Regions from separate parts of the Janthinobacterium sp. DSP2-3-3 genome, predicted to be linked through region 1. Evidence: predicted binding sites of a transcription regulator. Region 1 holds the regulator's gene; each other region holds the start of a gene.
What was found. The regulator FNR, encoded in region 1, switches genes on or off when oxygen is low (the NO sensors DNR and NnrR bind a similar motif). The targets are predictions, from matches to a motif close to TTGATNNNNATCAA.

Region 1 (3,723 bases):
TGGCCACGAAATCGCTCTTCGCGCGGTTGGCCGCCTCGGCCCGGTCACGCTCCTGTTCCAGCTCTGCCGCGCGCGATTCGAGCTCCTGCTGCAGGCGGTCGCGTTCGCTCATCAGGCCGTTGAACGCTTCCGTCAGTTCGCCGATCTCGTCGCGCTGCTGCACCGGCACGGGAGTGAAGCGGTTGCCGCTGGTGCGCAGGGCCAGCAGGGTGTCGCGCAGGCGTACCAGCGGCGACAGCAGGCGCACGGTGACCCAGCCCAGAACAAAAGCAGCCAGCAGCGAAGCGAGGATGCTCCACAGTACCAGCCGGTACAGTACGCCATCGAAGGGTTCGAAGGCATCCTCGACGGGCAGCGAGGCACCCAGCAGCCAGTTCACGGATTTCAGGCGCTTGAAGCTGTTGACGGCCGTGATGCCGCGGTTGTTGGTGCTGACCATGCTGCCTTCGCCATCTTCCTTCAGCAACTGCGTGGTCGTCAGGTTGGCGTTCGGCTGGCGCGGCTGCAGCAAACGGCTGGTGTCGGGATGCAGCACGTAGCGCGGCACGGCGCCGCGCGTGAGGATGAAGTAATAGCCGCTCTTGCTGATCTTTTCCGAGCGCAGGCGTCCCAGCAGGTTATCCTTGTACAGGCGCAGCACGCCAATCACCACGCCGGCCACCTGGCCATCGGCGGTGAGCACGGGCGCCACCATCTGCACGATGGGCATGCCGCTTGATTTGCCCAGCATCGGCTCGGTGATCATGGGCTGGCGCGTGCGCACGACGGTCTGGAAATATTCGCGCTCGCCGACGTTGATGCCGGCGCGTCCCGCGACCCGCGGCATGTCGGCCACGATGGCGCCTTGCGCATCGAGCACCAGCACGTCGTCGAACAGCACCAGCATCGCGCGGCGCGCATAGTATTCGCGCAATTGGGCGGGCTGGGCGATCAATTCCGGCGGCTGCTGCCTGGCCGTCAGCGCGACGATCTGCAGCAGCATGCCCAGCTTGTCGTCGAGCTCGGCAGCGGTGCGGGTAATCAGGGCCGATTGCTGGCTCAGCAGCACTTTGGTGAAGTCGGCGCGCATGTGCTGCACCTGGATCATGGTGACCAGCGCGATCATGGCGATCGAGGTCAGGCTGGTGGCTAGCGCGACTTTTGCTTTAATGCCGAGAGGCTTCATGATTTCCTTTTCAGTACCGGGCGGCACAGGCGGCAGATAATGCTGTCAGGAATTTTCCTATCAATACCCGAGCTTGGCAAGCGGTGCGGCGCAAATTGCCCTCCCCGCATGGGCTTTTGACGATGTTGCCATATAATTAAAGTCAGAACGTCGTTTATTCAGCGCAATTGCGGTGAAATTGGCACACGGCAACCGTGTATGCAGTAAACTTGTTATTGCATTTTCTAAAAGGTATCAACATGACTGAAGCGCTACTCACTCCCACCTTGCCCATAGTGAACGTGGAAGCGTTGCGTGCGCGATGCTCGACCTGCAGCATGCATCAATTGTGCCTGCCGATGGGCCTCGATGTGGGCGATATGGACAGGCTGGACCAGATCATCGGCCGCCGCCGCAAGATCGTGCGCGGCGCCTCGCTGTTCCGCATCGGCGACTCGTTCCAGAACCTGTATGCGATCCGCCTGGGGCACTTCAAGACGTACCAGATCAATCCGGGTGGCGAAGAGCAGGTGACGGGTTTCCAGATGGCCGGCGAACTGCTGGGCATGGACGCCATCAGCGCCGACCGCCACCACTGTAATGCCGTGGCGCTGGAAGACAGCGAAGTCTGTGAAATACCGTTTTCCAGCCTGGAACAATTGCTGGGCAATATGCCGACCCTGTTGCGCCATTTCCACCGCATGATGAGCCAGGAAATCACGCGCGAGCAAAGCGTGATGCTGTTGCTGGGCAATATGCAGGCGACGCAGCGTTTTGCCGCCTTTATCGTCAACCTGGCCTCACGCTATGAAGCGCGCGGCTATTCGGCCAGCAAATTTCAGTTGCGCATGTCGCGCGAGGAAATTGGCAATTACCTGGGGCTGACCATCGAGAGCGTCAGCCGTCTGCTGTCGAAGTTCAAGAAGGAAGGCTGGCTGCGCGTCTCGAATCGCGAAATTGAAATCTTGCAGCCCGCCAAGTTGAAAGCCATTACGGCTGGTACCGACGTCTGCAAGTAAGCTTTACAGCTCTGCGTCAGCATGCAGCGCGATGCTGCGCTGCAGGGGCCAGGTCCAGATGCCGGACAGGCGCCACTCGCGTTTATCGTTTTCCACCAGCACTTGCCAGCGGCTGCGCTCAAGCATCGGCAGCGCTACCGAGAAGTTGCCGGCCACATCGGGCTGCACCAGCAGCTTGATATCCTTTTCCGGCAAGGTCGCATGCGCCAGATGCAGCTGCAGCGGACCCTGGTAAGCCTTGCCGAAGCTGTGCACGGAACCACTGAGGCGCGCGTGCGCCACATCATAGGATAAGCTGGTATCCATCGCCAGGTTGCTGGCGATCGTGTCGCGCTTCAAATCCTGGTTGATTGCCTTGCCCTGCTTGTAATAGTCGCCCACCACCAGTGCATCGGGCTGCGTAAACGCGATATATCCCATGAAGCTGCCGACGACCACGGACAAGCCTGGGCCGATCATCAGCAGCCAAGGCCAGCGATGCTTGTACCACGGTGCAACGGGTGCTTGCAGCTTGAGACTGTCGGACATGATATTTCTCCTGTTTGATCAGCCAGTCCCCATGCGGGGACTGGCCTTCCTACATTAGCGCGGCACGATGAATACCGCGCTTTCACGTACATGCAGCGATGGGTCGTCCAGCGAGTGCAATTCGATCGCAATCTTGTTCGAGCCCTTTTCGCCGACCCCGTGCGGCACGCGCAGGCGGATCGGCCAGCCCAGCGTTTCCGTCGGCTGCAACATCACTTCTTCGCGCGTCAGCAAGGTCAGGCCCGGCAAGCCGGAGACGCTGATTTTAAAATGCTGGCTTTGCTCCGAGGTGTTCATGATCTGCAGGCGGTAGACGTTTTCGATCATGCCGTCTTCCACTTCGCGTCCCATCGAACCGCGGTCGCGGATCACGTCCATTTTCAGGGGCGTGCGCAAGGCCAGCGAAGTACACACGGCGATGATGATCAGGGCCAGGATGGAAGTGTAGATCAGCACGCGCGGACGCATGGCGCGCTGGCGTATCTGCTTCGAATTGAAGTTGTTTTCCATCGCATGGTCGGTACTGTAGCGTATCAGGCCCCGTGGCCGCTCGACTTTGTCCATCACGCTGTTGCAGGCATCGACGCAGGCGGCGCAACCGATGCATTCATACTGCAGGCCGTTACGGATATCGATGCCGGTCGGACACACCTGCACGCACAGGGTGCAGTCGATGCAATCGCCCAGCTTGTCGTTGTTGCCGGCCTTCTTGCTCATGGCGCCACGCGGTTCGCCGCGCTTGGTATCGTAGGTGATGATCAGCGTGTCCTGGTCGAACATGGCGCTCTGGAAGCGCGCGTAGGGGCACATGTATTTGCACACCTGCTCGCGCAGCCAGCCCGCGTTGCCGTAGGTTGCCAGGCTGTAGAACAAGACCCAGAACCATTCCCAGGGACCGAAATTCAAGGTGGTCACCGCCTGCGCCAGTTCCTTGATCGGCGTGAAGTAGCCGACAAAGGTAAAGCCCGTCCACAGGGCGATGGCGCCCCACACCAGGTGCTTGGCCGTCTTCTTGAAGGCCTTGCGCACGGA
Region 2 (3,723 bases), on a different contig from region 1:
ATCCACAGCTTGTCGGCTGCGGCCTGTGTTTTCGCGTGGCTGTCCGCCGTGCCATCGCCAAGGCGCACGATCAGGTCACCGCTGCGGCGCAGGTGATAGGTGACTTCCTTGATCGACTTCTGCGCCACTTCGACGATGCGTGGATCACTGCATTTCGCCAGTTCCAGCAGCTGGAAGTAGTGCCAGGTGTCGAAGAAGAACTGGCGCATCATGGTGTCGGCGTAATTGCCGTTCGGCTGCTCCAGCAGCAGACAATTCTTGAAGTCGTGGGCGTCGCGTAAAAAGGCGATGTCGTCCTCGTCGCGGCCCGCGTTTTCCAGTTCGGCCGCATAGCTGAACCACAAACGCGTCTGGCCCAGCAAGTCGAGCGCCACGTTGGTCAGCGCCATGTCCTCTTCCAGCGCGGGACCCTTGCCGCACAGCTGCGACAGCTGCTGGCTGAGAATCAGGGCGTTGTCGCCCAGGCGCAGGAGGTAATTTACCTTGTCATCCATTGCGATCGCTCCCATCACAGGTTCTTGACTTCTTCCGGCATCGGGAAGAAGGTGGGATGGCGGTACACCTTGCTGTTCGACGGCTCGAACAGGGCGCCCTTGTCGCCCGGGCTGCTGGCGACGATATCGGCCGCGCGCACCACCCAGATGCTCACGCCTTCATTGCGGCGCGTGTAGACGTCGCGCGCATGGTTGACCGCCATGGTGGCGTCGGAGGCGTGCAGGCTGCCCACATGCTTGTGCGCCAGGCCGTGCTGGCTGCGGATGAAAACTTCCCACAATGGCCATTCTTTGCTCATATTGCTCTCCCCTATCTGTCTTATGTATTTACGCTGCCGCTTTGACTGCGGCTTGTTTATCGGCATACGCGAGCAAAGCATCGCGGAACCATACACCGTCTTCATACGCCTTGACCCGCGTTTGCAGGCGCTCGCGGTTACATGGGCCATTGCCCTTCAATACATTGTTGAACTCGGCCCAGTCGATCTCGCCGAATTCATAGTGACCCGTCTCGGCATTGAATGTCAGGTCGGGATCGGGCACGGTCAAGCCCAGGTATTCGATTTGCGGCACGGTCTGGTCCACCATGCGCTGGCGCAATTCATCATTCGAAAACAGCTTGATGCGCCATTGCGCCGATTGGGCGCTGTTGACGGAAGCAGCGTCGGACGGGCCGAACATCATCAGGGATGGCCACCACCAGCGGTTCAGCGCATCCTGCGCCATGGCTTTCTGTTCTGGTGTGCCCTTGCACAGTGACATCATGATGTCGTAACCCTGGCGCGCATGGAACGATTCTTCCTTGCAAACACGGATCATGGCGCGCGCATACGGGCCATACGAGCAACGGCACAGCGGAATCTGGTTGATGATGGCGGAGCCGTCGACCAGCCAGCCGATGGCGCCCATGTCGGCCCACGACAGGGTGGGATAGTTAAAGATGCTGGAATACTTGGCTTTGCCCGAGTGCAAGGCAGCGAGCAAGTCGTCGCGCGACACGCCCAGGGTTTCGGCGGCGCTGTACAAGTACAGGCCGTGACCGGCTTCATCCTGGATCTTCGCCAGCAGGATGGACTTGCGTTTCAAGGTCGGCGCGCGCGTGACCCAGTTACCTTCGGGCAATTGACCGACGATTTCCGAATGCGCATGCTGCGAAATCTGGCGGATCAGGGTCTTGCGGTAAGCGTCCGGCATCCAATCCTTGGCCTCGATCTTGATGCCTTCGTCGATGCGCGCCTGAAAAGCGCGCTCTTCTTGACCCATGTCATCGATGGAACGGACGTTCTTGAGGCCGGTTTCAACCATTTGTGCGTACATGATCTGTCTCCCATGTCTTTGATTTTGCGCAGCAACGCGATGCGATGAATAGATAATACGATACAAAAATCGATTTGCATACACTTGATGTGAGTCATTTTAAAAATTCGTATCTTGTGCCGCTTTTTTGTGCGTATGATATTGCTGATGAGAAAACATTGCGAAGTGCCACCAGCGCTTCCGGCAAATTATTGACGCGCTACCCGCGCAGCCAAGTAAACTGCTGCTTTTATTGAATCGACCGCAACACGGCCAGACCGGAACCACATGAAGAACACCCGCTGCACGGCATGGATAGCCGATTTCCTGGAAAGCGACCCACCGCGCTCAAAGTCTCTGGTGATGACCATCTTTGGCGACGCCATCGTGCCGCGCGGCGGCGCCATCTGGCTGGGCAGTCTGATCGAACTGCTGGCGCCGTTTGGCGTCAACGATCGCCTGCTGCGCACCAGCGTGTTCCGCCTGGCGCAGGAGGGCTGGCTCAGCTCGCAACGTGACGGCCGCCGCAGCGCCTATACGATACGCCCGGAGGCGCTGGCCCGCTTCGAACGCGCCTATCGCCGCATTTATGCGCCGCTGGTCGTGCACTGGGATGGCAGCTGGACCCTGGTGATCGGGCCGGCCGGCAGCATCGGTGCCGCCGAACGGAGCGCGCTGCGCAAGGAATTATTGTGGGCGGGCTATGGTTTGATCTCTCCCGGCATCTTTGGCCATCCAGCCAGCAACTCGGAGGCGCTGGAAGATATCCTCGTGCGCAACGAAGTACAGGGCAAGCTGTATGTCTGCCACACCACGGAGCTGCCGCATGTCAGCACACGGCCCCTGCGCGACATGGTGGGCGAATGCTGGGACTTGTCGGAAGTGATGGCCGGCTACGAAAAATTCATCGCCCGCTTCCAACCGCTGCTGACCCTGCTGCAAGAGGAACCCGTGTTCGATGCCGAGCAAGCCTTCGTGATCCGCTCGCTGCTGACGCACGCCTATCGCCGCGTGCAGTTGCACGATCCGCAACTGCCCGTCGAGCTGCTGCCCGAACCGTGGCCAGGCACGCAAGCGTACGTGCTGGCGCGCGACCTGTACCGCATCACCCACGCGGCGGCCGAGGAACATATCCTGGCCACCCTGCGGCGCGAAGATAAGCAGGCCGCATCTGTCGAGCCGTGGTTTTTTGAACGTTTCGGTGGACTTAATACCTGAACCCAACGGCGTAGTACCGGGGTCGGTTCCTTCGGAATCGGAATACGGTCCATTGGCCCTATTCCCCCGGAGGGTGCGACCCCGGCCTCTACGTTTGGGGTGAAAATATTAAACCCACCTCAACCTACTGCTTCGCCACTACCTGCTTCGCACCCGCCAGCAAATCCTGCCCCAGCTTTTCCAGCGCATTGGCTTGCACCAGCATGGTATCGAGGATGGCGACATTGAAGGTAAATTCGGCCGGCGTGGTGTAGCCGGGGAAACGCAGGATGCGCAGCAATTCCTGCAAGGTCGTGCCCTTGCCCAGGTGCGCCAGAGCGTCGCTGAGGGCGCTGACTTTCTTTTCCAGTTCGCGTATGTGCTTGCCGTTGTCATCCATGATGATCTCCCCGTGTTAGAGCTTCCACGTTAGCAAAGCACGTCCCTTATCGTTTGCGCCAGCACAAAGGCCACCGCAAAACAGGTATCATCGCGCCATTGCACACGATGCAAAACCCATACGTTTTTATCAGGAACACTCATGACCATTAAAATCAGCCAGCAATTCGACGCCGGCGCGATCGAGGTGCTGCGCGCCGACGATGCCCAATCCATCGAGCTGAACATCCGCAAGGATTCCCACGCCGACATCACGCAGTGGTTTTACTTCCGCTTGCAAGGCGCGCAAGGCGAGGCGTGCACGATCCGCTTCATGAATGCAGGCAAGTCGGCCTAC
Region 3 (3,723 bases), on a different contig from region 1:
ACACACAATATACGACTGGCAATGCTTGAATAGGAATAACGATGGCGACTTATGAATTTACGGTAACGGTTAAGACGCAATATCTGCCCGAGCAATCGGCACCGGACGAGGGGCGGCATGTGTTCAGCTACACGATTCGCGTCGTCAACACGGGCACGGCCGGTGCGCAACTGATTTCGCGCCACTGGGTCATCACGGATGCGAACAACAAGGTGGAAGAGGTGCGCGGCCTGGGCGCCGTCGGCCACCAGCCGCTGCTGCAGCCGGGCGAGCAATTCGAATACACAAGCGGCACCATGCTGGGCACGCCGCAAGGCTCGATGCACGGCGAATACTTTTGCGTGGCTGAAGATGGCCATCAGTTCGAAGCGCCGATTCCCGAGTTCGTGCTGTCGGTACCGCGTACCCTGCACTGACGTGACGCCGGGGGCTTGTGCCCCCTTACTTCAATTTTTCGGTGCTGTCCTGTTCTTTGCTGAGCTGCTTGCGCGCCGGTGGCGCGGGCTTTTTGCCCGAATACATGGTCCACCAGACTATAAATGCCAGCAAGAAGAACGCCACCAGCGCCTCTATCATCAAGATCCACATACGCACTCCTATGTTATTTACCCGCAGCTTAGTATTTACCCGCCGTCTGTTGACACGCGGTAGTCTACCCGTTTCAGTCGGCGCCGTCGCGCTTGCGCTTTCCGCCTGTACCACGCCGCCGGCAGCGCCGGTCACCGCGACTGGCAAGGCGCCGGCCATCGCTCCGACCGTCGTCAAGCCGGTGCCGGCCAAGCCGGCCGATGCCAGGGATATCACGGATGCGGCAGCGCCCACCTTCGTACCCGCCAAATTTGCCGCCTTACCTGGCTGGGGCCGCGATGACATGCGCGCCGCCTGGCCAGCGTTCATGGCTTCGTGCGGCGTGCTGGTGAAACGTCCGGATTGGAAAGAATCATGCACGATAGCGCGTCAGGTGAATGCCGACAGCGACAAGGCCATCCGCCTGTTCTTCGAGACCTTCTTTGTGCCCAATCAAGTCATCACTGCCGATGGCGTCAGTACTGGCCTCGTCACGGGCTACTATGAGCCACTGCTGCACGGCGCGCGCAAGCGCGGCGGTCCATACCAGACGCCGCTGTACAAGGTGCCGGACGATCTCGTGTCCGTCGACCTGGCTGGCGTGTACCCAGAACTGAAAAACATGCGTTTACGGGGCAAGCTGGTCGGCAAGAAGGTGATCCCGTATGCGACCCGCGCCGACATCGAGCGTGCCACGGCCGTCACGGGCAAGGAATTGCTGTGGGTGGATGACGAAGTCGAGGCCTTCTTCCTGCAAGTGCAGGGTTCCGGGCGCGTGCAGCTGACCGATACGCAGGAAACCGTGCGCGTGGCATACGCGGACCAGAATGGCCACCCATACAAATCGATCGGCCGCTACCTGGTCGACAAGGGGGAGCTGACCCTGAGCCAGGCGTCCGCGCAGGGCATCAAGGCGTGGATCGCCGGCCATCCCACGCGCAAGGATGAATTGTTCAACGCCAACCCGAGCTATGTCTTCTTCAAGGAGGAGCGTTTGCCCGATCCGAAAGTGGGGCCGAAAGGCGCATTGGGCGTGCCGCTGACGCCGCAACGCTCGGTGGCCATCGATTCGCGTTTCCTGCCGCTGGGTGCGCCCGTGTTCCTGTCCACCACGCAAGCCAATAGCGAGATTCCCATGCAGCGCCTGGTGATGGCGCAAGATACGGGCGGAGCCATTCGCGGGCCCATCCGGGTCGATTACTTCTTTGGTTTTGGTGCGGAAGCGGCGGAGAATGCGGGCCGCATGAAGCAGAGCGGCGCCGTGTGGGTATTGCTGCCGAAACAGGCCCCGGCGCGCTGAGTTTCTCGCGGCGCCGGGCGGGGGTGCGCTAGCGCAAGGTTAGCGCAAGACCATGACTGGCAGCTGGGTATGCGCCAGTACTTTTTGCGTTTCGCTGCCCACGAACAGCTTGTTCAAGCCTTTGCGGCCATGCGAGGCCATCAGGATGATGTCGCAATGGTAGGTTTGCGCCGCATTGACGATTTCCTCGTGCGGGCTGGGCGAGACGGCGACCACGCCTTCGAAGGGCACGCCGACGGCGCGCGCCGCTTCACCGATCTTGTCGACGGCGCGTTGCGATGCTTCCTGCATTTGTTGTTCGTACAAACCGGCGTCGAGCACGATGCCGCCATCGGCCATCGGCGAGAACGGGAAGGGCTGCACCACGCTGAGGGCGACCAGCTTGGCCTTGTTCAATTGAGCGAAGGCGAGGGCCGTCTCGGCCGCTTTGTCGGACAGCGGCGAGCCGTCGGTGGGAAATAAAATGGTGTTAAACATGACGTGCTCCTAGAGTGATGTAAGACAGCTTATGGATTTACATCAACTAAAACCTTGATGTAAATCAAACCTCACAGGCTTTGGCATGAATAGTGTCGCCAAGGCAATCTTTCAGCAGTGTATGCCCGTTTATCGCTTCAGGTGCGCACGCTACGCAGCGGCGTGCCCCACACCATGGCGACGGTCAACAAGATACTGCCCGCCGCGATGCAGACCAGGCCATTGCGCACGCCGAAGTGTTCCGCTACCCAGCCGGCGGCCAGCGCGCCCAGCGGCGCCGTCGCCACCGTCAGGAAGCGCATGGTCGAGGTCATGCGGCCCAGCATGGGGTCGGGTGTGACTTTCTGGCGCAGGCCCAGGTAGGGAATAAAAAACAGCATCACGCCGCAATCGAAAAAGAACATCAGCACGGCATACGCCACGGCGCTGGCGGCCGCGCTGCCGAATAGCGCGGCGGGGATGGTGGGCGTCATGGCAAAGCACACGGAGGTGGACGCCAGTCCGATGAGAATGGTGCGGCCGGCACCATAGCGGCGCGTCAGCGGCTTGACGATGAAGGCGCTGAGCAATACGCCGGCGCCGCCGAGCATCTGCGTCATGCCCAGCACCCCAGGACTCATGCCAAGGTCGCGCGTGGCGAACAGCACCGTCAAGGCCATGCTGGCGTAAAACAGGAAGTGCCAGATGCCGGCACCCCAGGCCAGCGCGCGCAGCAGCGGTTCACGCCAGACAAACAGCAAGCCGTCAGCGATGTCGCGCAAGGCGTGCTTGTCGGATGGTGCGGGACGCGGATCGCGTACGCTCATGGCACGCAAATTGAAGACGGAAACCAGATAGCCGCAAGCCGTGCACAGGATGGCGACGGGCGCTGACAAAACTTGCACCAGCACGCCGGCCAGGCCTGGGCCGATTAGGCGCGAAGCCGATTCAGTGGCGGCAAATTTCGACTGTGCATCGATCAAGCCATCGCGGCCCACCAAAAAGGTCAGGAAAACCTGTTCGGCGCCGCCGCCGACGACAAAACCTGTGCCGATGATGAATCCTACTATATATAACCACGGCATCGACAGTACGCCGCACCAGTAGGCGACGGCCACGCTGGCCAAGGCCAGGCCCGACATGCTTTCGCTGAAGAGCATGATCGGGTGCTTGCTGCGCCGGTCCAGCAGCACGCCGACTGGCAAGCCGAAGAGGGCGAACGGCAGCGCCTGCAGGGCAACGAGCACGCCCATCTGTTCCGGCGTCGCATGCAGCAAGAGTACCGCACACAGGGGCAGGGCCAGCGAGGTGATCTGGGCGCCAAAGCAATTGAGGCCGTTGCTGAACCACAGGCGGCGAAAATTGACGCTGGCGGCGCTGCCGTCACCGCGCAGGTAGTG

Region 2: paaA (1,2-phenylacetyl-CoA epoxidase subunit PaaA) is a predicted target of FNR. The motif match lies at 1,896-1,909, and genes of this name have one in related genera.
Region 3: ACP7DE_RS16705 (universal stress protein) is a predicted target of FNR. The motif match lies at 2,399-2,412, and genes of this name have one in related genera.

Annotation. Positions count from the first base shown of each region.
Region 1 is NZ_JAFCWA010000017.1:51,932-55,654, reverse strand. Features, by position in the region: gene ACP7DE_RS25555 (response regulator) at 1-1,165, opposite strand, end outside; gene fnr (fumarate/nitrate reduction transcriptional regulator Fnr) at 1,405-2,163, shown strand; gene ACP7DE_RS25545 (FixH family protein) at 2,167-2,691, opposite strand; gene ccoG (cytochrome c oxidase accessory protein CcoG) at 2,746-3,723, opposite strand, start outside.
Region 2 is NZ_JAFCWA010000004.1:195,880-199,602, reverse strand. Features, by position in the region: gene paaC (1,2-phenylacetyl-CoA epoxidase subunit PaaC) at 1-494, opposite strand, end outside; gene paaB (1,2-phenylacetyl-CoA epoxidase subunit PaaB) at 509-793, opposite strand; gene paaA (1,2-phenylacetyl-CoA epoxidase subunit PaaA) at 822-1,811, opposite strand; gene paaX (phenylacetic acid degradation operon negative regulatory protein PaaX) at 2,079-3,008, shown strand; gene ACP7DE_RS09905 (hypothetical protein) at 3,133-3,387, opposite strand; gene ACP7DE_RS09900 (M14 family metallopeptidase) at 3,529-3,723, shown strand, end outside.
Region 3 is NZ_JAFCWA010000008.1:1,134-4,856, reverse strand. Features, by position in the region: gene apaG (Co2+/Mg2+ efflux protein ApaG) at 42-416, shown strand; gene ACP7DE_RS16715 (hypothetical protein) at 442-588, opposite strand; gene mltA (murein transglycosylase A) at 638-1,867, shown strand; gene ACP7DE_RS16705 (universal stress protein) at 1,907-2,344, opposite strand; gene ACP7DE_RS16700 (MFS transporter) at 2,482-3,723, opposite strand, start outside.